3 regions of the Serratia sp. L9 genome follow, and region 2 is predicted to be linked to each of the others. Evidence: predicted binding sites of a transcription regulator. Region 2 holds the regulator's gene; each other region holds the start of a gene.

Region 1 (10,677 bases), 730 kb from region 2:
AAGAAGATCAAATCTTCGGCAAAGCGCGACAGATGCACCATGCTGATGGCGGCATTCGACAGCAATTCCAAAACGTGGTCACGGTCAGATACGCTATCGAGGCTGTTACGGGTAGCACTAGCAAAGCCCAACCACCCAGCAAGCTGCTCGCGATCGATCGGATAAGCCGTACCGGCTAAGGCACCGCTACCCAACGGGCTAACATCAAGGCGCTTTAGCGTATCCTGCAAGCGAGTCTCATCACGCGCCAGCATCTCCACATAGGCCATGCACCAGTGGGCAAAAGTTACCGGTTGCGCGCGCTGCAAGTGGGTGTAACCAGGCATCACAGCGTCCTGATTGGCTTCGGCGGTTTCTACCAACGCTTGCTGCAACTGGATAATCGCCTGATGCAGTTCACTTACCTGATGCTTGCACCACAGTTTCAGATCGGTAGCCACCTGATCGTTACGGCTACGGCCGGTATGCAGTTTTTTACCCAGATCGCCCACTTTGTCGATCAGCTTCTGCTCTACCCAGCTGTGGATATCTTCCGCGTCGCTTTTGACGATCGCCTGGGGATCGGCCTGCACTTCTTGCAGCAGCACATTCAGTGCCTGCTCAAGTTGCTGTTGTTCTGCTGCCGTCAGTACATTGACGGTTACCAGCGCTTTTGACCAGGCAACGGAACCCACAATATCCTGTTCCGCCAGGCGATAGTCGAAGCGCAGAGAATCATTTAATTGTTTGAACCGCTGGTCTGCTGCCTGACTGAAGCGTCCGCCCCAAAGTGCCATAATCTTGCTCCTGAATAAGTATGCGAAAGGGCGCAGCATGCTGCGCCCCTCAATTTGACGCTAAATTGCTATTATTTTTGCTTCTCGTCGTTCAACGCACGAATACGGGAAGACAGCGAGAACAGACGGATAAAGCCACCAGCATGGCTGTGGTCGTAAACCTCGTCCTCGCCAAAGGTAGCAAACTCTTCCGAGTACAAGCTATTGGCGGATTTCTTCTGGATTGCCGTTACCTGGCCTTTATACAGCTGTAACACGACTTCGCCGTTCACCTCTTCCGCCAGCGCTTGCGCAGAAGCCTGGATAGAACGACGCAGCGGAGCAAACCAGCGGCCATCGTAAACTACATAGGACATTTCCAGGCCCAACTGCTCACGCCACTTAAAGCTATCACGATCCAGAACCAACTGCTCAACTCCGCGCAGTGCGGCCACCATTATGGTGCCCCCTGGGGTTTCGTAGCAGCCACGGGATTTGATACCTACCAGGCGGTTTTCCACAATATCAATACGGCCAACGCCGTGTTTGGCACCCAGCACGTTGAGGGTTTCCAGACATTTGTATGGGCTCATCGCCTCGCCGTTCACCGCAACCACACGGCCTTTCTCTACAGTGACCGATACCTGCTCTGGCTGATCCGGCGCTTCCTGCGGATCAACAGTCCATACCCAGCAATCTTTATTCGGGGCATTCCATGGGCTTTCCAGCACGCCACCTTCAGTGGAGATATGCCAGGCATTTTCGTCACGGCTGTAGATTTTCTCCAGTGAGGCGGTGGTGGGTATATGACGCTCTTTCAGGTAATCCAACAGTGCTTCACGGGAACGCAGGTTCCACTCACGCCATGGCGCCACCACTTTCAGGTGTGGTGCCAACGCGGTATAGGTGGTTTCAAAACGCACCTGATCGTTACCTTTGCCGGTTGCCCCGTGGCACAGCGCGTCTGCGCCGACTTTCAACGCCAGATCAACCTGTGCTTTGGCAATAATCGGACGCGCCATAGAGGTACCCAGCAGATAGCTGCCCTCGTACAACGCACCGGTTTGCAGCACCGGATAAACATAGTCGCGGATAAACTCTTCACGCAGATCGACAACGTGGCACTCAGAGGCACCGGATTGCAGAGCTTTCTGCTCAACGCCTTCCAGATCGCTGCGCTCCTGGCCGATATCCGCAACGAAAGCCACGACTTCGCAGCCATCGTAGTTCTCTTTCAGCCATGGAATGATGGCCGAAGTATCCAGACCGCCGGAGTACGCCAGAACGATTTTCTTGATGCCTTTGTTTTGCATTGTGTTATTCCTTGTTAATTCTTAAATTTAAGCGAGGATCCGGGTGCCAATCGACACACCATTAAACAGAGCAGGAAGCTTTTCGGCATTGCGCCAGCTGGCGATATCCACCGGGCGGCCAAGCGTGCGGGCCGCATCCAGTGCCGCATTCACCTTCACAACCATACCATCGGTAATGATGCCTTGAGCAATCAGTTGCTCTGCTTTTTGTGCTGTCATTTCCGCGATACGCTGCCCTTTCCCGTCGAGAATGCCACTGACATCCGACAGCAGGATTAAATCCGCCTCCAGCGTGGCGGCCAGGGCCGTCGCAGCCTGATCGGCGTTCACATTCATCAGTTGGCCATCGTTAGTGATCCCAATGGAACTTACCACCGGCAGGTAACCGGCACCCAACAAGGTATTGAGCAGCACGGGAGAACCTGGTTGTGCGTTGCCAACGTGACCTAATGCTGGGTCCAACTGCGTGACAGCAACGCTGCCACCGTCTGCCAGGCTCAGACCAACGGCGTTGATTTTGTGTTTCACTGCCCATGCCAGCAGGGTTTTGTTGGCAGTCCCCGCCAGCGCACCGGTAATGATGTCGATCTGTTCGGCTGGCGTGACGCGCAGGCCGTTTTTCTTCACCACCGGCAGGGAGAGCTGTTTCATCAGTTCATCCACAACGCAACCGCCGCCATGGACAATCACCAGCGGGCGCTGATGCTCTTGGCGATAGACATCCAGCGCGGTAAACAAGCGCTCCAGCGCTTCTTCACTGTCCAGTAATACGCCGCCTAACTTGATAATCAATGGATTCATCGCTGTTTACTCACGCTGATTTAAAGTAATGACTGGGTTTCCGGGAACCCGAAACGGATATTCAGGCATTGCACCGCCTGGGCGGCTGCACCTTTCAATAAGTTGTCTTCTGCTGCCACGACGATCAGATGCTCGCCCTGCACGGCAAAGCCGATATCGCAAAACGGCAGGCCCACAACGGATTTCAGGGCCGGCACTCCTTTGTCGTACAACCGTACCAGCGGTTTGCCGTCATATGCCGCACGGTAAGCCGCCGCCACGTCCTGGGCAGTAACGCCGGCTTTCAGACGGCAGGTGATGGTTTCCAGAATACCCCGAGGGAAGTTGCCCAAATGCGGCGTAAAGATGACCGGCACCCCCAGGTGGGCAGAGATTTCTGGTTGATGACGATGGGCGAACAAGCCGTAAGGCTGAAGGCTGACCTCACAAAAACTGGTGGTGATGCTGGCTTTACGCCCGGCGCCGCTCACGCCGCTAACGGCGTTGATGACCGGCCATTGATCCCGATTCAGCAGTTGTTGATCGATCAAAGGTTTCAGCGCCAGTTGCGCAGCCGTCGGGTAGCACCCCGGCACGGCAATCAACTGCGCCTGTTTGAGCTCTTCACTGTGCCACTCTGCCAGCCCATAAACCGCCTGCGCCAGCCAATCGGCATGCTGATGCTTAAAACCATAATATTGGCTGTAAAACTCAATATCCTGAACGCGGAAAGCACCGGAAAGATCGAACACCACGCAACCGGCTGCCAGGAAGGCTGGCGCGATATCATGGCTCACCTCATGGGCAGTGGCGAGGAAGACAACATCAATGCCTTTCGCGGCTTCGACCACGTCAACCAGAGGCTGTAAAGGCAGATCGATGACACCTTTTAAATGAGGATGCAGCTCAGAAAGCAATTTTCCTGCATCTGCACTTTGCGCTGAAACCGCTAAAGCGGTTATGTTCATGTGTGGGTGGCGATTCAGGTAAGCCGTGAGCTCTGCTCCGGCATAACCGCTGGCACCAACAATCAGCGTATTCAACATGTGGCCTTTCACCTTCTTGGCTGGCAATACGAGTCACTTGCGACTCCGGTAGCAGGGCTTGGTCGCGTTGTTGCGCGCTTCACCCATATGGTTGAGCGTTGATGTTTTTATAAACACCTGGGCATCGTTTCCCTTACGCTCCAGCTTACTGTATTTTTATTCAAAATAAATGCATGAATATTGATACTATCCTAACCAAAGGCTGTCAACAGTGAAGATGAAATTACCTCCATTTATTGAGCTGTACCGGGCGTTGATCGCCACTCCGTCGATCAGCGCCACCGATGGTGCCCTCGATCAGAGTAATGAAGCATTAATCAACTTGCTGGCTGGCTGGTTTAACGATTTGGGTTTCCGCGTCGACGTACAACCCGTGCCAGATACCCGCAATAAATTCAACCTGCTGGCAAGCCTCGGCGAAGGCAGTGGTGGGCTGCTGCTGGCAGGCCATACCGATACCGTGCCCTACGATCAGGGCCGCTGGACGCGTGACCCCTTTACCCTGGCCGAACACGATAACAAGCTGTACGGGCTGGGAACCGCCGACATGAAAGGCTTCTTTGCGTTTATTCTGGATGCCCTGCGCGACATTGACCCCAGTAAACTGACCAAGCCACTGTACATTCTGGCCACCGCAGATGAAGAAACGACGATGGCCGGTGCACGTTATTTCGCCGCCTCCACCAAAGTCCGCCCGGATTTTGCCATTATTGGCGAACCCACTTCTCTGCAGCCGGTACGCGCACACAAAGGCCATATCTCCAATGCAATCCGCATCGTGGGTCAATCGGGCCACTCAAGCGATCCGGCGCGAGGCGTGAATGCCATCGATCTGATGCATGAATCCATCGGGCATCTGATGGAATTACGTAAAACGTTGCAGGAACGCTACAATAATCCAGCGTTCGCGGTGCCTTATCCAACCATGAACTTCGGCCATATCAGTGGCGGTGACGCAGCCAACCGCATCTGCGCCTGTTGTGAATTGCATATGGATATCCGCCCGTTACCGGGCATGACGCTGGATAATATCAACGCGCTGTTGCATGAAGCGCTGGCGCCGGTCAGCCAACGCTGGCCAGGTCGTCTGACTATCGATGAACTGCATCCGCCAATCCCGGGCTACGAATGCCCAACCGATCACCAGATGGTGGCGGTAATTGAGCAGTTGCTGGGGTCACGTACCGAAGTGGTCAACTACTGCACCGAAGCGCCATTTATCCAGGAAGTATGCCCAACGCTGGTCCTGGGGCCAGGCTCGATTAACCAGGCACATCAACCAGATGAATATCTCGATACCGCATTTATCGAGCCGACACGCAAGCTGCTGGGCCAATTGGTTGACCATTTCTGCCAGCAATAAACCATTAATAAAAGCAGGGGAATGAGTTACCATTCCCTACCTCTTTAGGCGTACAAACTGAAGCCAATAAGCCAGACTGATAACCGGCAGCCCGTAATTAAATTTCAGAAAATACGCCGAATTTGATGTTTTTTTGCTAAAAATAGTGTCAATTGATGATTGGACAGGAACGTGGCTTGCTAAAACTGGCGGACTTCGCCAGGCACGTGAAATTTACTTACAAGATGAAAAATCACGTACTCACCGCGCTCAGGTGGTGGTTAACAACGCCATAACCGGGGGGATGATGGGTATGCAGAGAACTGGGTCAGGGGTTATATGAACGAACAATATTCGGCAATGCGAAGTAATGTCAGTATGCTCGGCAAATTGCTCGGCGATACCATCAAAGAAGCGCTGGGCGAGCATATTCTCGATCGCGTTGAAACTATCCGTAAGCTTTCCAAATCTTCACGTGCCGGTAATGAGGCTCATCGTCAGGAGCTGCTATCGACGTTGCAGAATCTGTCCAATGATGAATTGCTGCCAGTTGCCCGCGCCTTCAGCCAATTCCTTAACCTGACCAACGTGGCCGAGCAATACCACAGTATTTCGCCCCATGGCGAAGCGGCCAGCAACCCGGAAGCGATGGCCCAGCTGTTTGCCCGGCTGAAAGATAAAAAACTCAGTAACAAAGAGCTGCAAAAGGCGGTGGACGATCTCTCCATCGAACTGGTACTGACGGCCCACCCGACGGAAATTACCCGTCGCACACTGATTCATAAACTGGTTGAGGTTAACCACTGCCTCAGCCAGCTAGACCATAACGATCTGGCCGACTACGAGCGCAATAAAATCATGCGCCGCCTGCGCCAACTGGTCGCACAATCCTGGCATACCGACGAAATCCGCAAAAATCGTCCTTCGCCGGTCGATGAAGCCAAGTGGGGCTTTGCCGTGGTAGAAAACAGCCTGTGGGAAGGTGTGCCCGCATTCCTGCGTGAGTTTAACGAACAGTTGGAAAACTCCATCGATTACCGCCTGCCGGTGGAATCCGTGCCTGTCCGCTTCACCTCATGGATGGGGGGCGACCGCGACGGTAACCCGAACGTCACCGCAGAAATCACACGTCATGTGCTGTTGCTGAGCCGCTGGAAAGCCTGCGATCTGTTTACCCGGGATATTCAGGTGCTGGTCTCCGAACTGTCGATGACCGAATGTACCCCCGAACTGCGCGAACTTGCCGGTGGTGACGAGGTACAAGAACCTTACCGCGAATTGATGAAGCAGTTGCGCAGCCAGTTGATGAGTTCTCAAGCCTATCTTGAAGGCCGCCTGAAAGGCGAGCGCGTCCTGCGCCCGCACGATCTGCTGGAAAATAACGAGCAGTTGTGGGAACCGCTGTACGCCTGTTACCAGTCACTGGTAGCCTGCGGCATGAGCATCATTGCCAACGGGCAACTGCTGGATACACTGCGCCGCGTGCGCTGCTTCGGCGTGCCATTGGTTCGTATTGATGTACGTCAGGAAAGCACCCGCCATACCGAAGCCCTTGCCGAGCTGACCCGCTATCTGGGGCTGGGTGATTACGAAAGCTGGTCAGAAGCCGACAAACAGGCATTCCTGATCCGTGAACTGAACTCCAAACGCCCACTGGTGCCGCTGAAGTGGGAGCCAAGCGCCGATACCCAGGAAGTACTGGAAACTTGCCAGGTTATCGCTGAAGCGCCGCAGGGTTCGATCGCCGCCTATGTGATTTCAATGGCCCGCACACCGTCCGACGTGTTGGCCGTGCATCTGCTGCTGAAAGAAGCAGGTTGCCCGTTCGCCCTGCCGGTAGCTCCGCTGTTCGAGACACTGGACGATCTGAATAACGCCGATGATGTGATGACCCAGTTGCTGAATATCGATTGGTATCGCGGCTTTATTCAGGGCAAACAGATGGTGATGATCGGTTATTCCGACTCGGCGAAAGATGCCGGTGTGATGGCCGCTTCCTGGGCACAATACCGTGCACAGGATGCTCTGATCAAAACCTGCGAGAAAGCTGGCGTAGCGCTGACGCTGTTCCATGGCCGTGGCGGTTCGATTGGCCGCGGTGGCGCTCCTGCCCACGCCGCCCTGCTGTCACAGCCGCCGGGAAGCCTGAAAGGCGGCCTGCGGGTAACCGAACAGGGTGAGATGATCCGCTTCAAGTTCGGCCTGCCAGAAGTCACTATCAGCAGCCTGGCGCTTTACACCGGTGCCATTCTGGAAGCTAACCTGCTGCCACCGCCAGAGCCCAAGAAAGAGTGGCGCTCACTGATGGACGAACTGTCCGAAACTTCATGCAAAATGTATCGCGGCTACGTGCGTGAGAACCCAGAGTTCGTGCCCTATTTCCGTGCCGCCACGCCGGAGCTGGAACTGGGTAAACTGCCATTGGGATCACGCCCGGCCAAACGCAAGCCAAACGGCGGCGTAGAAAGCCTGCGGGCCATTCCGTGGATCTTTGCCTGGACACAGAACCGCCTGATGCTGCCAGCCTGGCTGGGTGCCGGTGCCGGCCTACAAGAAGCGGTGAAGGCTGGCAAACAGGATCAACTGGAAGCCATGTGCCACAACTGGCCATTCTTCTCTACCCGTATCGCGATGCTGGAAATGGTATTTGCCAAAACCGACCTGTGGCTGGCGGAATACTACGATCAGCGCCTGGTTGATAAAGCCCTGTGGCCACTGGGCCAACAGCTACGCGATCAGTTGGAAAGCGATATCAAGGTTGTACTGACCATCGCCAACGACGATCATCTGATGGAAGACCTGCCGTGGATTGCCGAATCTATTGCCTTGCGCAACGTTTACACCGATCCCCTCAACGTGCTGCAGGCGGAGCTGCTGCACCGTTCACGCCAGCAGGAACAACCGGATGCCCGCGTTGAGCAGGCGCTGATGGTCACCATCGCAGGCGTCGCCGCCGGGATGCGCAATACCGGCTAGGTTCGATGAAGTCTTTAACCCGAAAGCACTGCCGAGACGCAGTGCTTTTTTTATGGGGAACAGGCATAAAAAAAGCGCCGTGATAGCACAGCGCTGTTCTCTTGAAACGATGCGATCTTACGCCGTTACTGGGCGAACCCCCAAGGTATGGCAAATGGCGTAACTCATTTCCGCACGGTTCAAGGTGTAGAAGTGGAAATCTTTCACCCCTTCGCGGCTCAGGATCTTCACCATGTCCATGGCGATATTGGCGCCGACCATTTTGCGGGTTTCCGGGTCCTCATCCAGCCCGTCAAACATGCTGGTCATCCAGCTTGGCACACGCACGTTGGTCATGGTGGCAAAGCGTTGTAACTGCTTGAAGTTGGACACCGGCAAAATACCTGGCACGATTTCCACATCAATACCGGCAGCCACACAGCGGTCGCGAAAACGCAGATAGCTTTCTACGTCAAAGAAGAACTGGGTGATAGCACGGTTGGCACCGGCATCGATTTTACGTTTCAGGTTGATCAGATCCGCCTGAGCGCTTTTCGCTTCTGGATGAACTTCCGGGTAGGCTGCTACCGAAATATCAAAATCACCAACGTCTTTGAGCAGCGTCACCAGATCGGCTGCGTACATTTCCGGCTTGCCACCGCCCGCAGGAAGATCGCCACGTAGTGCAACGATATGGCGGATACCGCTATTCCAGTAGTCGGTAGCGATATCACGCAGCTGTGCCGGGCTGGCATCAATACAGGTGAGATGTGGTGCCGCTTCCAGGCCGGTACGCTCTTTAATTCCTTTGATGATGCTGTGAGTGCGATCGCGCTCGCCCGAGTTGGCACCGTAGGTGACAGAAACAAACTTGGGTTTAAGGCTGCTCAGGCGATCGATTGACTGCCACAAGGTATCTTCCATTTCGCTGGTACGCGGCGGGAAAAACTCGAACGACACATTAATCTGGCCGCTTAACTCTGCCAGACTCTGATTCAGCGCTTCCCGCTGGTTTGCGTGAAAAAAACTCATACCCTGTCCGCCTCTTATCGATCGCTGTTTTGCGTTTTGCTTTATTTTAATAAGCGTCTATACGTTTAGACGTCTAGATAGAAAATGCCGGATGTTGCCCGAAGAGTCAACAGTAAAGTGAGGGTAATGTAATGATTAATCCTCACGCTGGATGAGAGAATTTCATGATCGTCTTGGCAGGGAATGAGGATGGCAGATTAAGCAGGGGCAGCATACCGCCGCCCCCTGAGGTTAACTCAAAGATTTAAAGCAACTGCGCCAAACGGTTAAGGTCTGACTGGATCGCCCCGGCGGTAACATCACGCCCGGCCCCTGGCCCGCGGATCACCAGCGGATTATCGCGATACCAGCGGCTTTCAATGGCAAACACGTTGTCGCAAGGCAGCAGCGAGGCCAGTGGATGCTCCGGCCGCACGGCCTCAACGCCAACCCGCGCTTTACCATTGGCATCGAAACGCGCCACATGCCGCAGCACCAGCCCCATTTCACTGGCCGCTTCAAAGCGCTGCAACATCTGCTGATTCAGCGCATCGCCGTTCTCAAAGAACTGGTCGATAGAGCCATTCTCCGCACCGGCGGGTACCAGCGACTCAACACGCACCTGGTTGGGTTCAATATCATAACCCGCCTCGCGAGCCAGGATCACCAGCTTACGCATCACGTCCTGCCCAGAGAGATCGACGCGAGGATCGGGCTCCGTCAGCCCTTGCTGCCAGGCCTGATCGACCAGGTCGGTAAAGGGGATCGTGCCGTCAAACTGCAGGAAAAGCCAGGATAGCGTGCCGGAGAAAATACCGCTGATCGCCAGGATACTGTCACCGCTGTCACGCAGATCGCGTACGGTATGGTTCACCGGCAGCCCAGCGCCCACCGTGGCGTTATACAGCCAGTGGCGACCCGTTTTGGCAAAAGCATCACGGATCTGACGATAGTTGGCGCTGCACGACGCCCCCGCCAATTTATTGGCACTGATCACATGGAAGCCATAACTGGCAAAATCCAGGTATTGCTCTGCCAGACTCTCGCTGGCGGTAACGTCGAGCACCACCAGATCGTCAAACGGGTGCGCGCGCATCCACAGGAACAACGATTCTTCATCCAGTTCCTGGGCTTCTTCTTCAAAGAATGCCAATGCGCGACTCGTATCCAGCCCTTCGTAATCCAGCAGGCTGCGGCGGCTGTCCACCACCCCGGCCAGGGTAAATTCAAAACCACTGCGCGCCGAGATATTCTTCTGTTCGCGAGCAAACAGCTCCAGCCAACGTGAACCGATATTTCCTTTACCAAACAGCACCAGCCCAATGCGTTTTTCTGCACGGAACAGCGTCTGGTGCAGGCCCTGGATCAGCAGACCGGTTGGCCCCTGACGCAGCACGGCCACCAGGCTGATACCATCTTCCGCCTGCCAGATAAACTCCACCGGCTGGTCCTTCAACTGCTGATAGAACCGATGG
Region 2 (10,677 bases):
TGCTACCATCAGACGCTGCTGATGGCGGGTCATGTCACCGAGGATCTCACCGGTACCTTGGTCCTGCACACGGGTACCTACCGGCACTTTAATCACTACGTCTTTACCGCGTTTACCGGTACAGTCACGGCTTTGGCCATTCTGACCACGTTCGGCACGGAAAGATTTTTCAAAGCGGTAATCGATCAGGGTATTCAGGTTTTCGTCTGCCAGCAGATAGACATCGCCACCATCGCCGCCGTCACCGCCATCAGGCCCACCGTTCGGGATGTATTTTTCGCGGCGGAAGCTGACGCAACCATTACCACCATCACCTGCAACGACCAGGATCGTCGCTTCATCTACAAACTTCATTTACCGTCTCCGTAAATCATTCACCGGGCTGCTTCAATGAAGCAACCAGGTTGGTTTCTGCCCGTCGTGGCCACCAACGGTGACCAATTGCGGAAAACATGGCGCCCGCTACCACTACAAAAGCACCTACATAGCCGACAATATTTAATGTCGGGGCGGCAAATACCTGTGGCCAGGCCAGCGCCAATAAATCTGAAAACAGCAGGGTAAACAGAGGAGTCAGCGTCACTAACGCACTCACCTGAGCCGCCTGCCAGCGCGCCATCGCTTCCGCCAACGCACCATAACCAATCAGCGTGTTGGCACCACAGAACAGCAGGCAGGCCAATTGCCAACTGCTGAGCTGGAAAATCACCGCAGGCTTGGCCAGCGGGAATAACGCGATTGCACATAAAGTGTACAACATTACCAGAATCTGCGGCGAGGCTAATCGTCGTAACAACACTTTCTGCGCCACGCCATAAGTCACCCAAACCAATGCTGCACATACGCCCAGCAGCACACCAAGGGTGTAATCCGTCAGCCGGGTGAAGATCTCAATCAGACTGACGTTAAAAAACAGCATCAACCCGCAGATCAACATCATTGCCCCGATGACCTGGGTGACACGCATCCTTTCTTTCAGGATCAGCACGCTGGCGAACATCATGCCAACCGGTGACAGTTGGCCGATCACCTGCGACGTTGTCGGGCTCAGATATTGCAGCGAAGAACTGAAGAAGACAAAGTTGCCTAGTAACCCAGCGGTGGCGATCGCCAGTAACAACAACCAGCGTGGCTGGCGAAACATTTTCACCGGCGGCAAGCGCCCACGCACTGCCAGGATCGCTCCCAGACCGATTGCGGCGATAGTAAAGCGATACCAGACGACGGTAAACGGCTCCATGACTACCAGCACTTCTTTCATCGCTATCGGCAATGCGCCCCAGCAAACTGCCGTGGTGAGCGCCAGAAAAATACCAACACCAGCCTGCTGTTTTGTTTCCATATTCCTAATGCCTGCACGCTATGGGCCTGAACATAAGCAACCCATAAATGTAAAAAGCCCCGCAACGAATTGCGGGGCTTACATCTATTTCGTAAGGCTCGAAAAATTATTCAGCTTCGATGCTGATGAATTTACGATTGCTCGGGCCTTTAACTTCGAATTTGACTTTACCGTCTTTCAAAGCAAACAGAGTGTGGTCTTTGCCGCAACCCACGTTGGTACCAGCGTGGAATTTGGTGCCGCGCTGACGAACGATGATGCTGCCTGCCAGTACTGCTTCGCCGCCAAAGCGTTTTACGCCCAGACGTTTAGCTTCTGAATCGCGACCGTTACGAGTCGAGCCGCCAGCTTTTTTGTGTGCCATTAATCCGCTCTCCTAACTTAAGCGCTGATGCCGGTGATTTTAACGTCAGTGAACCACTGACGGTGGCCCTGCTGCTTACGGTAGTGCTTACGACGACGAAACTTAACGATCTTGATTTTCTCGCCACGACCGTGAGCAACAACTTCAGCTTTGATCTTACCGCCATCGACGAAAGGAACGCCGATTTTGATATCTTCGCCATTAGCGATCATCAGAATCTGGTCAAACTCAACCGCTTCACCAGTTGCGATGTCCAGCTTTTCCAAGCGAATCGTCTGGCCTTCGCTTACTCGGTGTTGTTTACCACCACTTTGGAAAACTGCGTACATATAAAACTCCGCTTTCCGCGTGCCCAACTGTTCAGTACAGAGCGCGCTATAAATATTCACAATAGGGCGCGAATTCTACGCAATAATCCTGCACATGACAAGAGCAGATTAGGGCCAGAAGGTGAAAAAAGAAGAAAAAAACACAGTTTCTCTGCCGACGTTTATCTGGACCGTTTTTCAAGTACAATCAAGGTGACAGTTACCGCCATGTACCGATGTGAGCAGCGATCTCATCGCGGTGAACAGAAACACAGCTGAAAAAAATACAATGAACCTAGAACAAATTACTGAGTTAACCGCGCAAGATATGGCGGCCGTGAACGCAACAATTCTTGAACAGTTGAATTCCGATGTCACGCTCATCAATCAACTTGGCTATTACATTATCAGCGGTGGCGGTAAGCGCATTCGTCCGATGATCGCCGTTCTGGCGGCTCGGGCGCTGCACTATCAAGGTAATAAGCATATTACCGTTGCTGCCCTGATTGAATTCATTCATACCGCGACCCTGCTGCATGACGACGTGGTGGATGAATCGGATATGCGCCGTGGTAAGGCCACCGCCAACGCGGCGTTCGGCAATGCTGCCAGCGTGTTGGTCGGCGATTTCATCTATACGCGTGCCTTCCAGATGATGACCAGTATGGAATCACTGCGCGTGCTGGCGGTGATGTCAGAAGCGGTCAACGTCATCGCCGAAGGTGAAGTGCTGCAGTTGATGAACGTAAACGATCCGGATATCAGTGAAGAAAGCTATATGCGGGTCATTTACAGCAAAACTGCTCGTCTGTTTGAAGCGGCGGCGCAATCTTCCGCCATTCTCTCTGACGCGAGCGAAGCGGAAGAAAAAGCCCTGCAGGATTATGGCCGCTACCTTGGCACGGCTTTCCAGTTGATCGACGATCTGCTCGATTACAGCGCGGATGGCGTCACCCTGGGTAAAAATACCGGTGACGATCTGAATGAAGGTAAACCGACGTTACCTTTATTGCATGCCATGCATCACGGCAATGCTGAACAGTCCGCAATGATCCGTGGAGCGATAGAGCAGGGAAATGGCCGTCATCTGCTGGAGCCAGTTCTGGCAGCCATGCAGTCATGCGGTTCGCTCAGCTATACGCGCCAACGAGCGGAGGAGGAAGCCGACAAGGCCATTGCAGCCTTGCAAGCCTTACCGGAATCGCCACATCGTTCTGCACTGGAAGGATTAGCACACCTTGCGGTTCAACGCGATTTTTAAGAAACAACGATTTCTATATATCTCCATAGGCCTGCCAAGCAGGCCTATCCATTCTTAGAACCCGCTCTGGCATTCTTTACGCCAGGTAGAAACTGAAGCGCCTGGAGTAAACAGCAGCTTCCGCTATTTATTTCTTTCAGTAATCCACGTCAGCAGGCTGCCCACACCTTCCCGCATCAGAAATTCCATCACTTTCACCCGTTCGCTCTCCGAAAGGTGGTAGTAGTACTCAATCCACGCCAACAAGGGATCCTGACGCTCTGCTTCATAAGACGCAGGCTCTTCCCGCAGTATCAACAGGTTTTTAACGTTACTGGGCAAGCTGTCGAGGTGGTATTCCAACGCCTTTCCCTGCACACCCTTCCGGCGGCGGCTGATCCAGCCTTCACGCCGAGCCATTAGGTTGATTCCCTGTGTAGAGGAAGGTAATCCTGCGATGCCTGTAAGCTCCTTGGCGGCAAACCACTCGTTTTTCATAGCCATTATCTCGTGACACTAATGTGACAATTTCTATTTTTCAGAAACCAATAAGATATTTTTGGGAAACTTAATGGTATCCTGCTTTCTGAGTAAGCGTTTCGTGTTGTTCAAACGATTAACTCTGACCTGTTAGTTATACCACTAACAGTACTTTCACTAATCAAAAAAAGGAATGTAAATATGAATTCACGGAATCCAGATTGGCATCCAGCAGACGTCATAGCAGCATTGAAAAAGAGAGGTACCACAATGGCTGCGGTTTCACGCCAAGCTGGCCTGAGCTCATCCACGCTGGCAAACGCGCTGTTACGCCCCTGGCCAAAAGGAGAATGGTTGATCGCTGATGCACTGAATGTGCACCCCGCTGAGATCTGGCCAAGCAGATATTTTGATCCACGCACGCATCATCTGCTGGATCGAAAAGGTCGAATGAAATCATGAGAAAACAAAAAACCGCCGGAGTTTGCCCCGGCGGCTTATGCAATACCAATACGGCTTATGTTTGGGGATCAGTTATTGATAAATTTCTCACCCAACTCGATATCTTTGTGCAGCACATCCAGCATTTCGTTCAACGCTTTTTGTTCAAAGGCGCTCAGGGTGCCGATGTCTTTACGTTCTTCAACACCGTTTTTACCCAGCACCAGCGGTTGTGCGAAGAAGCGGGCATATTTGCCATCACCTTCAACATAAGCACATTCCACGACGCCTTTTTCACCGCTCAATGCACGCACCAGCGACAGGCCAAAACGCGCTGCAGCCTGCCCCATAGATAGAGTTGCAGAGCCGCCACCGGCTTTGGCTTCAACGACTTCGGTACCTGCGTTCTGGATACGTTTAGTCAGATCAGCCACTTCCTGATCGCTAAAGCTTACGCCAGGGATCTGTGACAGCAGAGGCAAAATAGTCACGCCAGAGTGGCCGCCAATAACCGGCACATCCAGTTCTTCTGGCTTTTTGCCTTTCAGCTCAGCCACAAAGGTGTTGGAACGGATGATATCCAGCGATGTCACGCCAAACAGTTTGTTCTTGTCGTAAACGCCAGCTTTCTTCAATACTTCGGCAGCAATGGCAACGGTGGTGTTTACCGGGTTGGTGATAATCCCGATGCAGGCTTTCGGACAGGTTTTAGCCACTTGCTCGATCAGGTTACGCACGATACCGGCGTTGACGTTGAACAGATCTGAACGATCCATGCCTGGTTTACGCGCAACACCAGCAGAAATCAGCACCACATCCGCACCTTGCAGCGCAGGGGTTGCATCTTCACCGCCGAAGCCTTTGATTTTAACTGCGGTTGGGATATGGCTTAAATCGACGGCAACGCCTGGGGTAACAGGGGCAATGTCGTAGAGAGAGAGTTCAGAACCTGAAGGAAGCTGGGTCTTGAGTAGAAGGGCGAGCGCCTGGCCGATACCGCCAGCAGCACCGAGAACTGCAACTTTCATCCTATACTCCTTTATTTTTTATCTTGAATATAAAAGCGCCGTGAATTCTTGGTCTCGGACCTTAATTTATCACACCTTTAAAAACAACCTCTTAACAGTCGGTTTTAGATCTGGCGCAATAAAATGATCGTTGTTGCGGTCATTCTAAATTAAAAAGCTTACGCATTAAGGGCATAGCGCACACTAATCAAAAATAGTGCGAGACACTTCACGTTCGCGTTAACCGGCCGTTACATTACACCCTTACATAACATCAGAACAACATCATTTTAATAACATCTTCTTTACCAGAGAGCTGGCTCGCTTCCCTCATTGAAAGGGCATATTCATGAGCTTCGGATTTTGTTAAAATCTCTCCCTTTCCTTGACTCTAGGGCATTACTATTTCCCCAGCCCTGATCTGTATTGCATAAAAATTCATTTATATGCATAATAATGAACTCCATTACCAACAGTCTACGGTGCAAAATGCGTAATCCCGCAAAACAGGAAGATCTGATCAAGGCGTTTAAGGCGTTATTGAAAGAAGAAAAATTCAGTTCTCAAGGCGAGATCGTTTTGGCGCTGCAAGAAGAAGGCTTTGAGAATATTAACCAATCCAAGGTATCACGCATGCTGACCAAGTTCGGTGCAGTGCGCACGCGTAATGCCAAAATGGAGATGGTGTACTGCCTTCCGGCCGAACTCGGTGTGCCAACCACCACCAGTCCGTTGAAGAATCTGGTACTGGATGTCGACCATAATGATGCCGTTGTGGTGATCCATACCAGCCCTGGCGCAGCACAATTGATCGCCCGCCTGTTAGACTCACTGGGCAAATCGGAAGGGATCCTGGGCACAATTGCTGGTGATGATACTATTTTTGTTACCCCGGCCAGCACTTTTACCGCACGCCAGCTGTATGAAGCCATTCTTTCGTTGTTCGAGCAGGAACTCTGATGCCTTGAGCTATACCGCTAGATTTGAAGCGGTCGCTATGCGACAAGGTTAGCATTGCAGGAGCGCTGTTATCCGGCGCCCTTAAGGTTTGCGCCCGCAGACGCCAAGCCGCTTTTACCAGGCGGCAGCCATAACTCTCTGCCGCACGTTATTAGCCTCTTCTTAACCCTTTGTTTACCACCTCAGTTTTTTTACTGCGCCCCTACCATGTTTAAAACTGCTTATCAGCCCACCCACAGCACATTTAAATGACAATTTAAGCTGGCTAGTGAGAGTCACTGGTTAATTCCGCACTTTTGGTCAAAAACACTTACCCCATTGATATTACATAAATTTAACATTGAAAGAACGTTTTATAAGCGCTTTTTATTCCATTCGGTTATTAAAAACCGTACTGAACCGAATAAAGTTTCACTAGAAATTGTTAGCTTCCTATTAATTTTTACAGTTACTAGATGTATACTCATTTTCGTGACGTAAATCACAGTTCATTGGAACTGATAAAAGAATACGAAGAGGATAAATCATGAACATTAAAACTACTGTAGCAACAATTAGCCTGCTTTCTATGCTGTCTTTCGGTGCTTTTGCAGCACAGTCAATTGACGCGTCTCAGGCACAAAAACTGCAATCTGCCGGCACCATTACCGTCAGCGGCGTAGGCTCTGCACCTTCAGATATTCGTCAGGCACTGTCTGCCAAAGCCGATGCTCAAGGCGCGACGGCTTACCGTGTCATCGAAGCTCGCAGTGAAGGCAACTACCACGCGACTGCGGAAATTTATAAATAATTACAATGTGTTATGCGATTTTCGCACAGTAATTCTCTGGTAAAAATCACGTTAGATAACAGCCTTCAAGTATAAAAAACGCTGTAAAGCCCTTCCAGGCCGTTATCTTCGAGCCATCAAGGATCCAAGTATCATGAACATGAAAACAACCATCGCTGCAATTAGCCTGCTCTCTGCCGTTTCTTTCGGTGCCTCTGCTGCCACCCTGGTGACAGATGCCCAGGCCAGCAATATGCAATCTATCGGCACCATTACCGCTAGCGGTGTGACCGGCGCACCTTCCAATATCCGTCAGGCGCTGTCTGATAAAGCTGACCAGCAAGGCGCTAAAGCCTATCGCGTTGTCGAAGCCTATGAAAACGGCAACTGGCACGCCACTGCAGAAATTTATAAATAATAATTCAGGGCTGCATTTGCCGAACTGATTACCCTCGTCACTGCCACTGCCGAGTTCTCAGGTAAATGCACATTCCCTGAAAAAATCGTCGTCCTATCCGACGAACCCCATTGCCCTCTTCGCGAGGGCTTTTTTGTGAGCGTAAAAAAGGCCGCAGCAGCGGCCTTATCTTGGGGATGCAATTAAACCTCAGTAGGTTTCTTTCGGCTCAGCCTTATTCGCCAACCCAGCCAACAGTTTGTCATGAATACCACCAAAACCGCCGTTGCTCATTACCAGAATATGGTCGCCTGGCTGTGCGGTTTTCACGATCATGTCCACCAGCGTATCAAGGTCGGCACTCCAATGCGCCGGTTGCACGCAGGCATCCGCGACTTCAGCAACCTGCCATGGAATGTGATGGGGCTGGAACAGGAATACTTCATCGGCACGGCCAAGCGAAGGTGCCAGATCGTTTTTGCTGATCCCCATCTTCATGGTGTTTGAACGCGGTTCCAGTACGGCCAGAATACGGGCTGTCCCACCTACTTTGCCACGTAAAGCGGCCAGCGTTGCCAGAATAGCGGTAGGATGATGAGCAAAGTCGTCATAAACCGTGACACCATGTGCTTCACCACGCAATTCCAAGCGGCGACGAGCGTTGATAAAATCACCCAGTGCGCGGCAGGCATCGGCTGGCTGTACACCCACATGGCGAGTGGCTGCAATGGCCATCAGGCCATTATGCATGTTGTGCTCACCCACCAGAACCCAATTCACCTCACCCACTTTCTCACCGTTGAGGAGAACTTCGTAGTGGCTGGCATCCGTGGTCAACTTATGCGCACACCAGGCACCTTCTTCACCAATCCACTCTTGTTCACTCCAACAGCCCATCGCCATGACCTGCTTCAGATGCGCGTCGTTCTCCGGCAGGATAATCTTGCCTTTGCCCGGCACCAGGCGCACCAGATGGTGGAACTGTTTCTGGATCGCTTTCAGATCGTCAAAAATATCCGCATGATCGAATTCGAGGTTGTTCATGATCAGCGTACGTGGGCTGTAGTGAACAAACTTGGAGCGTTTGTCGAAGAAAGCACTGTCGTACTCATCGGCCTCAATGACAAAGAATGGGCTGCCGCCAAGACGGGCAGAAACATCAAAGTTACCCGGCACGCCACCAATCACAAAGCCCGGCTGATAGCCGCAAGCCTCCAGGATCCAGCTTGCCATCCCGGCGGTGGTCGTTTTCCCGTGTGTCCCCGCTACCGCCAGCACCCAGCGATCGCGCAGCACATAATCATGCAGCCACTGCGGGCCAGAAACGTAAGGAATGCCCTGTTCCAGCACCGCCTCCACACAAGGGTTACCCCGGCTCATCGCATTGCCGATAATCACCAAATCCGGCACCGGATCCAACTGAGCGGGATCATAACCCTGGATCAGGTTTATGCCCTGGTTTTCCAGCAGGGTGCTCATCGGAGGATAAACGTTGGCATCTGAACCCGTCACCTCATGCCCAAGCGAACGTGCCAGCATTGCCAGCCCACCCATAAAGGTGCCGCAGATCCCAAGAATATGTATGCGCATTAGGTTTCTCATTTAAGTGCATCGATTTAGTGCCTATTCTAACGCTCAGAATCGTCCAGAAGAAATGGATTTGCCTATGAATCACGAGTTGCTTTGGGCTACACTGCTGGCGAAAACGTTGGCGGTATGTTAACGAACCGCTATCCATCCGTAGATTCAGGGATTGTGTCATGAAAACGTTAGGCGAATTTATCGTCGAAAAACAGCACGACTTTTCACACGCTACCGGCGAACTGACCGCATTACTTTCTGCCATTAAACTGGGCGCCAAAATCATCCACCGTGATATCAACAAAGCCGGTCTGGTTGATATTCTCGGGACCAGCGGCATTTCAAACGTTCAGGGCGAAGTTCAGATGAAACTGGATCTTTTCGCCAACGAAAAACTGAAAGCTGCATTGAAAGCACGCGGTGAAGTTGCAGGTATCGCTTCGGAAGAAGAAGACGAGATCGTGATTTTTGACGGCGAGCGAGCTGAAAATGGTAAATATGTGGTGTTGATGGATCCGTTGGACGGTTCGTCCAACATTGATGTCAACGTTTCGGTGGGGACGATTTTCTCTATCTATCGCCGTATCACTCCGGTTGGCACCCCCGTCACCGAAGAAGATTTCCTGCAGCCTGGCCACGCCCAGGTTGCTGCCGGCTACGTAGTTTATGGATCTTCTACCATGCTGGTTTACACCACCGGTTATGGCGTGCATGCCTTTACCTACGATCCTTCTCTGGGCGTATTCTGCCTCTCTCACGAGAAAGTTCGCTTCCCGGAAAAAGCCAATATGTATTCCATCAACGAAGGTAACTACATCAAGTTCCCGCTCGGGGTGAAGAAATACATCAAGTATTGCCAAGAGCAGGATGAAGCGACTCACCGCCCTTACACTTCACGCTATATCGGCTCACTGGTTGCTGACTTCCACCGTAACCTGCTCAAAGGCGGCATTTATATTTATCCAAGCACCGCCAGCCACCCGAAAGGTAAACTGCGCCTGCTGTATGAATGCAACCCAATGGCTTTCCTGGCAGAACAGGCCGGCGGTAAAGCCAGCGATGGTAAAAACCGCATTCTGGATATCGTGCCAGAGCTGTTGCACCAGCGTGCGCCGTTCTTCGTAGGCACCAAGTCGATGGTTGAAGACGCCGAACGCTTTATTGCTGAAAACCCAGACGAATAACGCCGTAATGAAGGGGCGGTATACCGCCCCTCTACCGCATTACAGTTTGAACACCGCCATGCTTTGTGCCAACGCCTGCGCCTGTTCCTCCAGAGAACGGGTTGCCGCAGCCGCCTCTTCTACCAACGCCGCATTCTGCTGGGCCACCTGATCCATCTGGGCCACCGCCAGGTTGACCTGCTCAATCCCACTGCTTTGCTCACGGGTTGCCGCTGAAATTTCTCGCATCAGAGCCGTAACACGCCCCACTTCCCCAGTGATACCGTTCATGGTCTTCGCCGCAGTTCCCGCCATCTGCTCACCTTCCTGTACCCGGTTTTGTGAGGCCTCGATCAACCCTTTTATCTCCTTGGCCGATTGCGCACTGCGTTGAGCCAGGCTGCGTACTTCACCGGCCACCACGGCAAAACCGCGGCCTTGCTCACCGGCACGCGCGGCCTCTACCGCTGCATTCAGTGCCAGGATATTAGTCTGGAACGCAATACCGTCCATGACGCTGATAATATCGGCGATACGGCGGGAACTGTCGGTAATGGCCTGCATCTTGCTCATGACCTGGCTGACCACCTCACTGCCTTGTTCGGCAATATCCGATACGCTCAGC
Region 3 (10,677 bases), 140 kb from region 2:
GCGTTTTGCCAGTTGGGATCGACCGGTGCCAGCCAGGGGGCGAACAGCGCAATCAATACCAGCAGCAGCAAGATAAAGGCTCCGCAGGTGGCGGAAGGTGAGCGTTTGAGTCGCGTCATGATCATTTAGCGCGCCCTCGGGTCAAGCAAACGCACCAGCAGATCGGTGAGGTTGTTAATGATAACAAAGCACAGGCCTATCAGCAGCGTGCCGCCCATGATGGCGGTGGTATCACCGGCAAATAGCGCGGTAGTCAGGTAGCGGCCAATGCCTGGCCAGGAGAATACCGTCTCGGTCAGCACCGCGCCTTCCAGCATACTGGTGTAAGCGAGGGCGATCACCGTCAGTAAGGTGCCGCTGATATTCGGCAACACATGGCGGAACATAATCCGCATCTCACTGGCGCCTTTGGCGCGGGCCAGCATAACGTATTCCTTGTTTAACTCGCTTAAGCAGGCGGAGCGCGTCAGGCGTGTGATGCTGGCCAGTGAGTAATAAGCCAGCAGGCAGACCGGCAGCACCAGGTGCGCCAACGCATTGCGTACTGCACCCATATCGCCGGAAAGCCAGGTATCGATCAGGACGAAGCCGGTTTTGGCCTCGACGCTGTATTGGTAGATATCATCCAACCGCCCCGGCCCGGCGCTCCACTGCAGCTTGGCGTAAAACAGCAACAGCATTAACAGACCCAGCCAGAAGATGGGCACCGAATTGCCGAGCAGGGTGATAAAACGCACGGAGATATCCAGCTTGCTGCCTGCAAAACGTGCGCACAGCACGCCGAACAGGACGCCGAGCGTGGCGCCGATCACCAGCGACAGCGTGGCGAGTTCCAGCGTGGCCGGAAAGGCATGCAGCAGATCCTGCAACACCGGTTGGCCGGTGGCGCTGGAGATACCCAGATCGCCGTGGACCAGCCGCTCCAGATAGTGCCAGAACTGCACCGGCAGGGAGCGATCCAGGCCAAGCTGGTGCTTGACCTGTTCATAGGTGGCGGCGCTGGCGTGATCGCCGACGATCTGCAACACGCGATCCACCGGTGAGAGTGCTGACAGCAGGAAAGTGATCAACAACAGGCCGAACAGGGTCAACGCCAGTTGGAGCAGCCCCTGTGCCAATCGCCAAAGAAGACGCCGGGTAGCCCCACCCGGCGTAGATTTTATTGCTACCGACATGACAATCCTGATTATTTGCTAACGCGATCGTAATAGACCATATCTGCATTCAGGCCCTGTTGGTAGCCTTTCACGTTATCGCGCAACACCACCTGCGTTTTGGCCTGATCGATAAACACATACGGCGAACTGCGCTGCAGTTCCTGCTGCATGGCGGTATACAGTGCGGTGCGTTTGGTCGGATCGGCCTGTGCCACCGCCGCCAGCGTCTGCTGGTTCAGTTCAGGGATCTGCCAACCGTTCAGCCCGGCAACCGTGCTGCCTTTACCGTCGTTATAGGCGAAGGCGCTGGCGTTGGAGTGGGCGTCAAAGTAATCCGGGATCCACAGGCGGATCGCCGCCTGATGCTGTTTGGCGCGCACGCGGGCATACACCTGGCTACCGGCGGCAGGCAACAGATCGAGCTTGACGCCACCTTGGGCGAAGCTGGCCTGTAGTGACTGGGCGATAGTGATAAACGGCGGTTTGTTTTCCACGTCCAGCGTCAGGCTGGCGTTGGTGATCCCGGCTTTTTCCAGGATTGCCCTGGCCTTGGCCGGATCGAAGCTGAATGGATTAGCTTCCAGCGCCCCCGGCAGGCCAACCGGCAGGAAGCTTTGATGGATGAAATATTGCCCTTTCAGCAGATCTTTGGTGATGCCCTGATAATCCACCAGATAACGCGCAGCTTCCCAGAAGGCCGGGTTTTTCAGCAGAGGATTGGCAGAATTACCGCTATTGAACACCAGGTAATTCTGTTCGGCGGAAGGGATTTCCAGCACTTTCACACCGGCCTGGCTCTTCAGCGCGGCGGTCTGATCCGGGCCGAGTTCACGCGCCACGTCGGCATCGCCTTGCTGGATCAGCAGGCGGCGCGCGCTTGGGTCCGGCACGTTTTTTATGATGATATTGCTGAGCAGCGGCTTATCACCCGGTGAGGTTGGGTTGGCATCCAGCACGATCGCCTGATGCGGTTGATAAACCCGCATCTTGAACGGGCCGCTACCGGCAGAGTGCATTTTCAGCCAGGCGTTGCCGAAGTCCTCGCCCTTCACATTGGGCTGCACCGTTTTGCTATCGACGATGGAGGCGATTGGCGTGGAGAGAATATTCAGCGCCACCGCCGGGCTGACGTCTGCCGTCCAGCTAAGTTGCACAGTATGATCGTCGATCTTCTTCAACTGTTGTTGGATATTGTCCGGTTGCCAGCCGAGCACGTTGAGAATAAATGCCGGTGACTTGTTCATTTTCACCGCGCGGGTATAAGAGAAAATCACGTCATCGGCGGTCAGTGGGTTGCCGGAAGAGAAGGCCGCCTGTGGGCGCAGTTTCACCGTCAGGGTCTTGGCGGCGGCATCATCCTGCCAGCTTTCCGCCAGCACCGGGATCACCTTGGCCGGGTTGTCCCGATCGGCCTGCACCAGACGCTGATAGAGGCTCGGCACGGTCTGGATACTGGAAAGCTCGTTGGCCTCCGCCGGATCCAGGCTGACGATATCATCCAGTGACTGAACCACCACCAGCGTATTAGGTGGCGTGGCGGCCAGTGCGGCAGTGGAAAGAGCAGCAAGAATTAACAGCGGCAAGACTTTGGCTTTCATAGACGTATCCCTTAAATGTGCCGGTAGACCAGAACGGAGAAGAGGTTGTTATCATTGTTTTTTACGGCTGTTCAGCCGTCAGAATGCCACGGTAGAACGTTCATAAAAAGCTGGCAAAGGCCATTGAGTTATTTGATATAGCGAAATCAACTATACCCGTCGTCTTTCATGCTGCAGCGTTATTGGCTGCAACGCCAGGATCAGGGGAAGGGGTTGGGGAAGGCTCAAAGAACCCTCCCCATTTTTTGCCTGTGCGTGACGCGCCCCGGCAATTTAAGTGAGGCTTACAGGGTGTTGCTCAGCGTGGCGACCATCACCGCTTTAATGGTGTGCAGGCGGTTTTCTGCCTGATCGAACACCACGCTGTGTGCCGATTCGAATACTTCATTCGTCACTTCCATGCCGCCATGCATGCCGTACTGTTCCGCCATCTGCTTACCCAGCGTGGTTTGATCGTCATGGAAGGCGGGCAGGCAGTGCAGGAATTTCACCTGTGGGTTGCCGGTCAGTTTAACCATGGCCATATTCACCTGATAAGGTCGCAGCAACGCAATACGCTCCTGCCACACTTCTTTCGGCTCTCCCATGGAGACCCAAACGTCGGTGTACAGGAAATCGGCCCCTTGCACTCCTTCGGCAATGTCTTCGGTGAGCGTTATTTTGCCACCGGTCTGCTGTGCCAACTCCTGGCACTGGGCGACCAGCTCGGCCTGCGGCCAGCAGGCTTTCGGCGCGACCAGACGCAGATCCATCCCCACCAGCGCCGCTGCCTCCAACAGGGTATTGCCCATATTGTTGTGTGCATCACCAAGGTAGGCGAATTTCACCTCATTCAAGGCTTTGCCCGGCAAGTGCTCACGCACGGTGAGCAAGTCTGCCAGCAACTGGGTCGGGTGGAATTCGTTGGTCAGGCCATTCCATACCGGTACGCCTGCATGTTCTGCCAGCATTTCTACCAGGCACTGGCCAAAACCCCGATACTGAATACCGTCATACATACGGCCCAGGACGCGGGCAGTGTCTTTCATGGATTCTTTATGGCCAATCTGGCTACCGCTTGGGCCAAGGTAGGTAACGTGCGCCCCTTGGTCGAATGCGGCAACTTCGAAAGAGCATCGGGTGCGGGTTGAGTCTTTTTCGAAGATGAGCGCAATGTTTTTACCTTGCAGGTGGCGGGTTTCCTGGCCCTGCTTTTTGGCCTGCTTTAACTCTGCCGCCAGTTGCAGCAAGGACTGGATCTCGCTGGGGGTAAAATCCATTAACCTCAAAAAGTGACGATTGTAGAACGGGTTCATCTGGCTCATCTCCGTATATCCTGATCGTTTAGAATGAATTAAAATTCACTTTATATGTATGAATATTCAATTTCAACCCCGGAAGAGAAATCTTTCACGTTTATCATGGCAGCAGTGGCGGTGGTGTGTGAAAATAGAAGTAATGAAGTCCATTTTATTGAGGATAGAGGAATGGCAAACCGCGAATTGCTGGAAGAACAACGTGAAGAAACCCGCCTGATCATCGAAGAACTGTTGGAAGATGGCAGCGATCCGGATGCGCTCTACACCATCGAGCACCATTTCTCTGCCGAAAAGTTTGAAGTTTTGGAGCAGGCTGCCGTTGAAGCCTTCAAGTTAGGCTACGAAGTGACCGATGCCGAAGAACTGGAAGTGGAAGATGGTTCCCTGGTGATGTGCTGTGACGTGATCAGCGAAGTTGCCCTGAATGCCGAACTGATCGACAGCCAGGTGGAACAACTGGTGGCACTGGCAGAAAAATGCGGTGTCAATTACGACGGTTGGGGCACCTATTATGAAGATCCGAACGGTGAAGAAGGCGACGACGAAGACGGCGACTTTATCGATGAAGACGACGACGGCAAACGTCATTAATTAAATCCTGAAGGCCGGTTCTCACCGGCCTCTGATAAGACCCGATGAAATACCAATCCTTACTATCTCCGATTGTAAACTTCCTGCACTGCGAAACCCCGGACGGCTGGATCGGCGCCCGGAAAACCTGCATCTGTTGCTGACCGACCATCTGGTGTGTGAATTAAAAGCGGCACAGACCGGCATGTGGCTGATCCGCCGCTATGTGGCAGACAAAGAGAGCGGTGACGCCTTGTTGGCGCTGCTCAAACCCTACGAGGCGTTTGTGCACGAGGAGCAGGATGTGCCGGAAGCGCTGTTTCGGCAAAGCGCGTTCACCAGGAAAATCCTGCCGAAAAATGGCTCGGCCTACGGCCAGGATCTGGTGGACAAGATGGTGTTGCTGATAAAAGAAGAACTGCACCATTTCTCGCAGGTTTTGGAGATTATGCAGGCCCGGCAGATCCCATATAGAAAGATCACCGCCAGCCGTTATGCCAAGGGAATGCTCCGTGAAGTTCGCACTCACGATCCGGCAACCCTGATCGACAAACTGATCTGCGGTGCTTATATCGAGGCCCGTTCCTGCGAACGCTTTGCCAAACTGGCCCCTTTTCTGGATGATGAACTGCACCGGTTCTATGTTTCACTGCTGCGATCCGAAGCGCGCCACTATCAGGATTACCTGCAGTTGGCAGAGCAGATTGCCAATGGCGACATCAGTGAACGCGTGGCGTACTTTGGCCGTATTGAGGCGGAGCTAATCCAATCGCCTGATAGCGAATTCCGTTTTCATAGCGGCGTGCCGGTGGCCTGATTTCTTGATGTTCAATCCTCTTTGCGCCTTCTTCTCCGGGCGCGATATTCACGCTAAGGCAGGAAATCGGCATACAACCGCTGGCCACGGTAGCCTATGCGCTGTGAGAGCTCCAAAGCCGTATCGGAGATCAGTTTCCCCAACGCGGCAATTTTTTCCGGTTGGTGGTTAATTTTGGTAAACAGATTGGCAACGCTGATGGCGGCATAGACCTTACCCTGAAGGTTGTAGATCGGCGCGGCAAGGCAGAAAACTTCTGCGTTATGTTCGCGATCGTCAACCGCATAACCTTGCTGGCGTGCCTGATTTAAAATGGCGAAGAACTTCGCTTCATCGGTCACGGTATAGGGCGTGATGGGCTTCAGCCCGCCAGTGCGTGCCAGAATGGCCCTGATTTCATCGTCGGGTAACGTAGCCAGGATAGCTTTACCCAGGCCGGTACAGTACAGCGGGTTATTTGAACCAATTCTGGCGGAGGTTCTGACAGAGTTGGGGCTTTCCACTTTATCGAAATAAACCAGCTCGTCATTATTGAGCAACGCCAGAAACACGGTTTCACCTGCGACTTCTGCGAGCTTTTCCAGCATCGCATGCGCCACATTGTGAAAAGGAGTCTGTTCAAGATAGCAGGCGCCCGTCTGGAACAATTTTACGCCCAGTTTAAACGACTTCTGCTTCTCGTTGGCTTGCTCCAGGTAGCCTTTATCGAGCAGGGTGTAGAGAATATCAAAGGTGGTGCTCTTTGGGATGCCCAGCTGTTTGCTGATTTCGGTAATGGTCAGTTCGTTTTTGCTTGCCGCGACCAGCTCCAGCATATCCAATGCCCGGGCAACCGAACGATTTATCTTTTCAGACACAGGCTTACCTCACTGTCATTTTTATAGCTGGCAGTATAACGAGGTAATGGGAGTGAATACAGCGGCCTGGGGCGTTGTGGATCATCAGCAGGCGACGGCCTTATACCCGTCGCCTTTCAAATTGCAGCGTTGTTACCTGCACTCCCCCCAGTTACTGACTTAAGGGCGCTGGATGCCTCTACAGGAAGCTCCTCATGCCGTGGGTGCAGGGCTGCGCTTGAGCGGCCAACCTGAAATTCATCGGGTATATATCGAGGCCTGCTGGTTTCAGCTCTGTCTGCTTTGTGCAAACGTCTGGATAAAGGCTTGCGCCTGGCTGGTGATAGCCCGCCAATCCCCACTTTCGATCCATTGCTTATTGGTCAGTGCGCTCCCGACACCCACGGCAAACGCACCGGCTTTGGCAAACTCGCGGGTATTTTCAAGCGTAATACCGCCAACCGGGATCATCGACAGGTTATCCAATGGCCCCAGCACCTCTTTCATATAATTTACACCCAGGCTATTGGCCGGGAACAGCTTCAATAAATCCACCCCCAGGCGGCAGGCCTGTAAAATCTCTGAGGTTGTCATTACCGCAGGGATCATCAGGCGTTGTTTTTCATGCACCATCATCACCACCTCGGGGTTGAAGTCGGGGGAGAGGACAAAATCGGCCCCGGCATCCAGAACCAACTGTGCCATCACCGGATTCAATACCGTACCTGCCCCCACCCACATTCTGTCACCCAGTTCCCGTTTAAGCGCGCTGATGCTTTCCAGATGGCGGGTAGAGTTACAAGTGACTTCAATTACCCGAATACCGCCGTCATACAGCGCGTTGGCCAGGGGTAAAATGCCCTCAGGCGCGACGCCGCGGACAATGGCAATTATGCCGGTTTCTTCTATAGCGCGAATCACGCGTTGCTTAATCATGGACAACCTCTTAGGGAAATATCAGGGAGTCGGCTCCCTGATTACATCAATCCGTTACGGTCACAGGTTCTTTGACGATGAACCAGTAACACAGCGCAGCACAGGCTGCGATAATCCCGCCGCTGACGAAGGCCAGGGTATATGACCCGGTGACGTCGGCGATTAACCCGGTTACCAATGGCGATAACGATCCGGCAAAATAGCCACCAAAGTTCTGGATACTGCCAACCGAAGCCACCATGGAGGCCGGAGCGACATCTCCCGGTAATGCCCAGCCGGTTGCTGAAAGCGAGGAAAGCAGGGCCATGGCAATCACCAGTAACACCAGGGTTGCCGCCAGACTGTCCACCATAGGCACGGCGATAACGGCAACGCCCGCTAATAGCGCGGAGACACTGATAGTGACGCGTTTGGCTTTTAAGGATTCGGTGAAGATCTGTTTATCAACCAGCCATTTGGAGATATAGCCACCGGCAATCGCACCGACAATCCCACCGAAATAAGGAATACTGGCGTAGATGCCCAATTCTTTGAACTGTATATTTTGGGTCTTCATTAAATACAAGGGCAGGAAGGTGGTGAAAATATTCATCATCCACACATAACAGAACCAGCCCAGGATCATCCCCCAGATACAGCGGTATTTAAATAAGCCGCCCCAACTGATTTTTTCCGCATCACCCGTTAATTTCTGCGCCGTGCCGCCACCGCCTTCTTTAATATAATCCAGCTCTTCTTTAGTAATATTGGGGTGTTTCTCTGGCTGGTGGTACGCGAAGATAAAGAAGATGACAAAAATAAAGCCTATTGCCCCGGCAATATAAAACAGCGCACGCCAGCCGAAAGGAACAATGATGGCGACCAGGATCGGCGGAGCGATGGCTGGCCCCCATTTGGACGCGGCATCCCAGAACCCGGTGGCCAAAGCACGTTCACTTTTAGGGAACCATGAAGCGGTAATTTTCGCCGCTCCCGGCCAACAGGGGGCCTCGGTAATACCCAACAGCCCCCGGGCAAAAATCAGGCTCATCATGCTGCTGCATGCGCCGGTCAACATAGTGGCGCCGCTCCATAACCCTACTGCCCAACCGTACACTTTTTTCGGGCCGAAGCGGTCAACCAGCCAGCCGGCCGGGAGTTGGCAAAGCGCGTAGATCAGCGCGAAAACCGAACCCAGCAACCCAATATCCGTATTGGATAAATTAAGTTCCTTCATCATATCCGGCGCAGCAATGGAGAGGCTGGCGCGGTCGAGATAGTTGACAATACCGCCAATTAATAACAGGAAAACAACAAACCAACGTTTATTTCCTCGTTTTTTAGTGATTGCTTGTTCTTTAACGATGGTATTCATATATCAGACCTTTTAATTATATGTAGGGTATACCCTTCTTACTTGAAGCTGGCGCGTTGCTGGTAGCGGAAATATCCCCCAGCCACGGGCTGAGTCACTGGGGATTAACGCCCTTCTGTCTGGCTGCAGATTCAATGACTTTAGGCATACAAAGGAATTAAATAATCTGTCGGCAGCGGGCTAAGGCAAATAATCCCGCACTGGAAAGCGAACGATTTACTGATGCCAGGGTTATTTTCCCGGTAAACCAGGGATCGTTTTCAATTAATGTAGCGAAAGCCATTTTAAGCTGATCTTTCCCGCAGACCACAACCTGGGTATCCGGCGTAATACTGAAGGCTTCGCTGTTTTTTACTGCCTGCAGGTCATCTTGCAGCACCGCCCCCAGCAGCACATTGGCTTTCTGATTGAGCGTCAGGTTGCTGAACATATCCAGAACCCGTACCGAGAAACAGGTGCGTGACAGGCCGGTCTGCAGGCATTGATCCGCTCCCTGAAGCAGGGCGGGTGTTTCAATCTCCTGAGCGAATTGCTGGTTAAGGGAGTTGGCCAGAATGGTGTGCCGGGTAATGACATCCAGCAGCTCGCCACCGATGGTCGTGACGCAACCTTCAATACGATTGTCTGCATCAATCTTGACGAACTTGGAGTGTGAACCAGGCAAAACGATCAATGCCGGGCCGTGAAGGCCAAGGCTTTCGAGAACGCCTATGGCTTCAGTCTCTTCGCCGCGCATCATATCCATCTGCTCGGCATTCTCGAGCGTGACCGCAGAATTATGATTACGAATTCCAGGTACAAACCAGATGGGGGCTTCGGCGATCTCTGGCAGGCGGGCGCTGACCATGCCCTGAGCCAGTTCGTTAAGCCCCGCAGGTGCCAGTAAATGGGGGATTTCACATAACCCGACGTTCGACGTGATCATTCCCGATGACAGGTAGACCACGCTTTCGCCTGCCGGTACAGCGGCTTGCTCTCTGGCCTCCTGAACGGCTTCACGCACGCCATTCATCAAGGTTGCCGTACTGCCGGTGATGGCGGTATCACGCACGCCGATGGGGCGCGCCGCCTCGGCAAGCTGTTGTTCACCCCGCCAGGCGCATACCCTGGTGTTGGTGGTGCCGGTATCGATAGTAATAATATACATTTCGTTCTCGCTCTTATTATCTGCCTAGGGTACGGAGCGTATTGGCAATAGCACTGGCGCCAGTAATCGCCAAAAGGTCTATTTGTTCTTCGTCGGAAATAATTTTCAGAGGGCTATCAATATTTAATTGTTTTTGAATAACATGTTGGTAGATCGCACAGCGTTTGGCATGGCCAATCAAGAAAATATCGCCGTGGAAATCAAACCCCTGGTGTTGGGCGCGGGTAAAAACTTTAATATCATCACCGGCCATGGCGCTTTCCAGAAACAGTTTGCGCTGCGGTGCGGTGGTCGGAAATGAAAATTGCAGGAAGCGAGTCATTAAAATAGTACGTAATAAACCGCTTTCCTGGACAGAGTGACAGGCGGCATCAATAATTTCTGGCTCAAAGTTTGCCACCGCATCTTCTTCTGGCGTAGGCGTCACACTGGCTGCGATGAAGGTCTGTTTGAGGATTGCCGCATATACCTGGCCGCTTAAGGAGGTCATGCTGCCGGCAATTTTCCCTTGTTGATCAATCGCAATCAGCTTGGTCGTCGAGCCTAACTCGATCAGGATACAGGGTAGCCTGGGCTGGTATCCCAGCAGCAAACCTACCGCCTGAGTCTCTTCACCGCGCATCAGATCAAGGCCGCTGAGATTTGCCCAGGAGGGGTCAGTCTGGTTACGGATGCCAGGGATCAGCATCACGGGAATATCCAGCGCCAGGAGTTCATTGGCCGCAAAGGGCAGGGTATGGCGCGCCAGGCTGTCAATTCCAGCCGGTGCAACCAGGTGGGGCACTTCATGCAGGCCCAGGTTTGAGGTGATCATCCCCGAGGCGATAATGAAGCTGATATCCTGTTGCCGTTTACCGTTTCTGGCCAATAACTCGGTGACGCCACGGGCCATCTCCTGACGTAATACATTATTATTGCCATTGGTAACCGTGGAGTTTACCCCTTCGGTAATCATTATCTTGTC

The links. The regulator ArgR, encoded in region 2, controls arginine synthesis, uptake and breakdown. The targets are predictions, from matches to a motif close to ANTGAATAAAAATACANT.
Region 1: a site for ArgR is predicted at 4,042-4,059, ahead of argC (N-acetyl-gamma-glutamyl-phosphate reductase). Genes of this name have one in related genera too.
Region 3: a site for ArgR is predicted at 4,083-4,100, ahead of argF (ornithine carbamoyltransferase). Genes of this name have one in related genera too.

Annotation. Positions count from the first base shown of each region.
Region 1 covers NZ_CP192591.1:1,307,906-1,318,582, reverse strand. Annotated here, with positions in the region: gene argH (argininosuccinate lyase) at 1-776, opposite strand, end outside; gene ACQ86O_RS06175 (argininosuccinate synthase) at 848-2,068, opposite strand; gene argB (acetylglutamate kinase) at 2,096-2,869, opposite strand; gene argC (N-acetyl-gamma-glutamyl-phosphate reductase) at 2,890-3,894, opposite strand; gene argE (acetylornithine deacetylase) at 4,112-5,257, shown strand; gene ppc (phosphoenolpyruvate carboxylase) at 5,576-8,212, shown strand; gene metF (methylenetetrahydrofolate reductase) at 8,330-9,223, opposite strand; gene ACQ86O_RS06145 (bifunctional aspartate kinase/homoserine dehydrogenase II) at 9,468-10,677, opposite strand, start outside.
Region 2 covers NZ_CP192591.1:579,732-590,408, forward strand. Annotated here, with positions in the region: gene cgtA (Obg family GTPase CgtA) at 1-354, opposite strand, end outside; gene ACQ86O_RS02755 (DMT family transporter) at 371-1,342, opposite strand; gene rpmA (50S ribosomal protein L27) at 1,449-1,706, opposite strand; gene rplU (50S ribosomal protein L21) at 1,724-2,035, opposite strand; gene ispB (octaprenyl diphosphate synthase) at 2,304-3,275, shown strand; gene ACQ86O_RS02775 (DNA-binding protein) at 3,399-3,752, opposite strand; gene ACQ86O_RS02780 (helix-turn-helix domain-containing protein) at 3,936-4,196, shown strand; gene mdh (malate dehydrogenase) at 4,265-5,203, opposite strand; gene argR (transcriptional regulator ArgR) at 5,672-6,142, shown strand; gene yhcN (peroxide/acid stress response protein YhcN) at 6,669-6,932, shown strand; gene yhcN (peroxide/acid stress response protein YhcN) at 7,066-7,329, shown strand; gene mpl (UDP-N-acetylmuramate:L-alanyl-gamma-D-glutamyl-meso-diaminopimelate ligase) at 7,519-8,898, opposite strand; gene fbp (class 1 fructose-bisphosphatase) at 9,069-10,073, shown strand; gene ACQ86O_RS02815 (methyl-accepting chemotaxis protein) at 10,113-10,677, opposite strand, start outside.
Region 3 covers NZ_CP192591.1:440,445-451,121, reverse strand. Annotated here, with positions in the region: partial or broken gene ACQ86O_RS02090 (ABC transporter permease) at 1-125, opposite strand, end outside; gene ACQ86O_RS02085 (ABC transporter permease) at 126-1,175, opposite strand; gene ACQ86O_RS02080 (ABC transporter substrate-binding protein) at 1,187-2,755, opposite strand; gene argF (ornithine carbamoyltransferase) at 3,040-4,059, opposite strand; gene rraB (ribonuclease E inhibitor RraB) at 4,222-4,644, shown strand; partial or broken gene miaE (tRNA isopentenyl-2-thiomethyl-A-37 hydroxylase MiaE) at 4,817-5,440, shown strand; gene ACQ86O_RS02060 (IclR family transcriptional regulator) at 5,494-6,297, opposite strand; gene ACQ86O_RS02055 (bifunctional 4-hydroxy-2-oxoglutarate aldolase/2-dehydro-3-deoxy-phosphogluconate aldolase) at 6,565-7,212, opposite strand; gene ACQ86O_RS02050 (MFS transporter) at 7,259-8,566, opposite strand; gene ACQ86O_RS02045 (2-dehydro-3-deoxygalactonokinase) at 8,724-9,713, opposite strand; gene ACQ86O_RS02040 (2-dehydro-3-deoxygalactonokinase) at 9,730-10,677, opposite strand, start outside.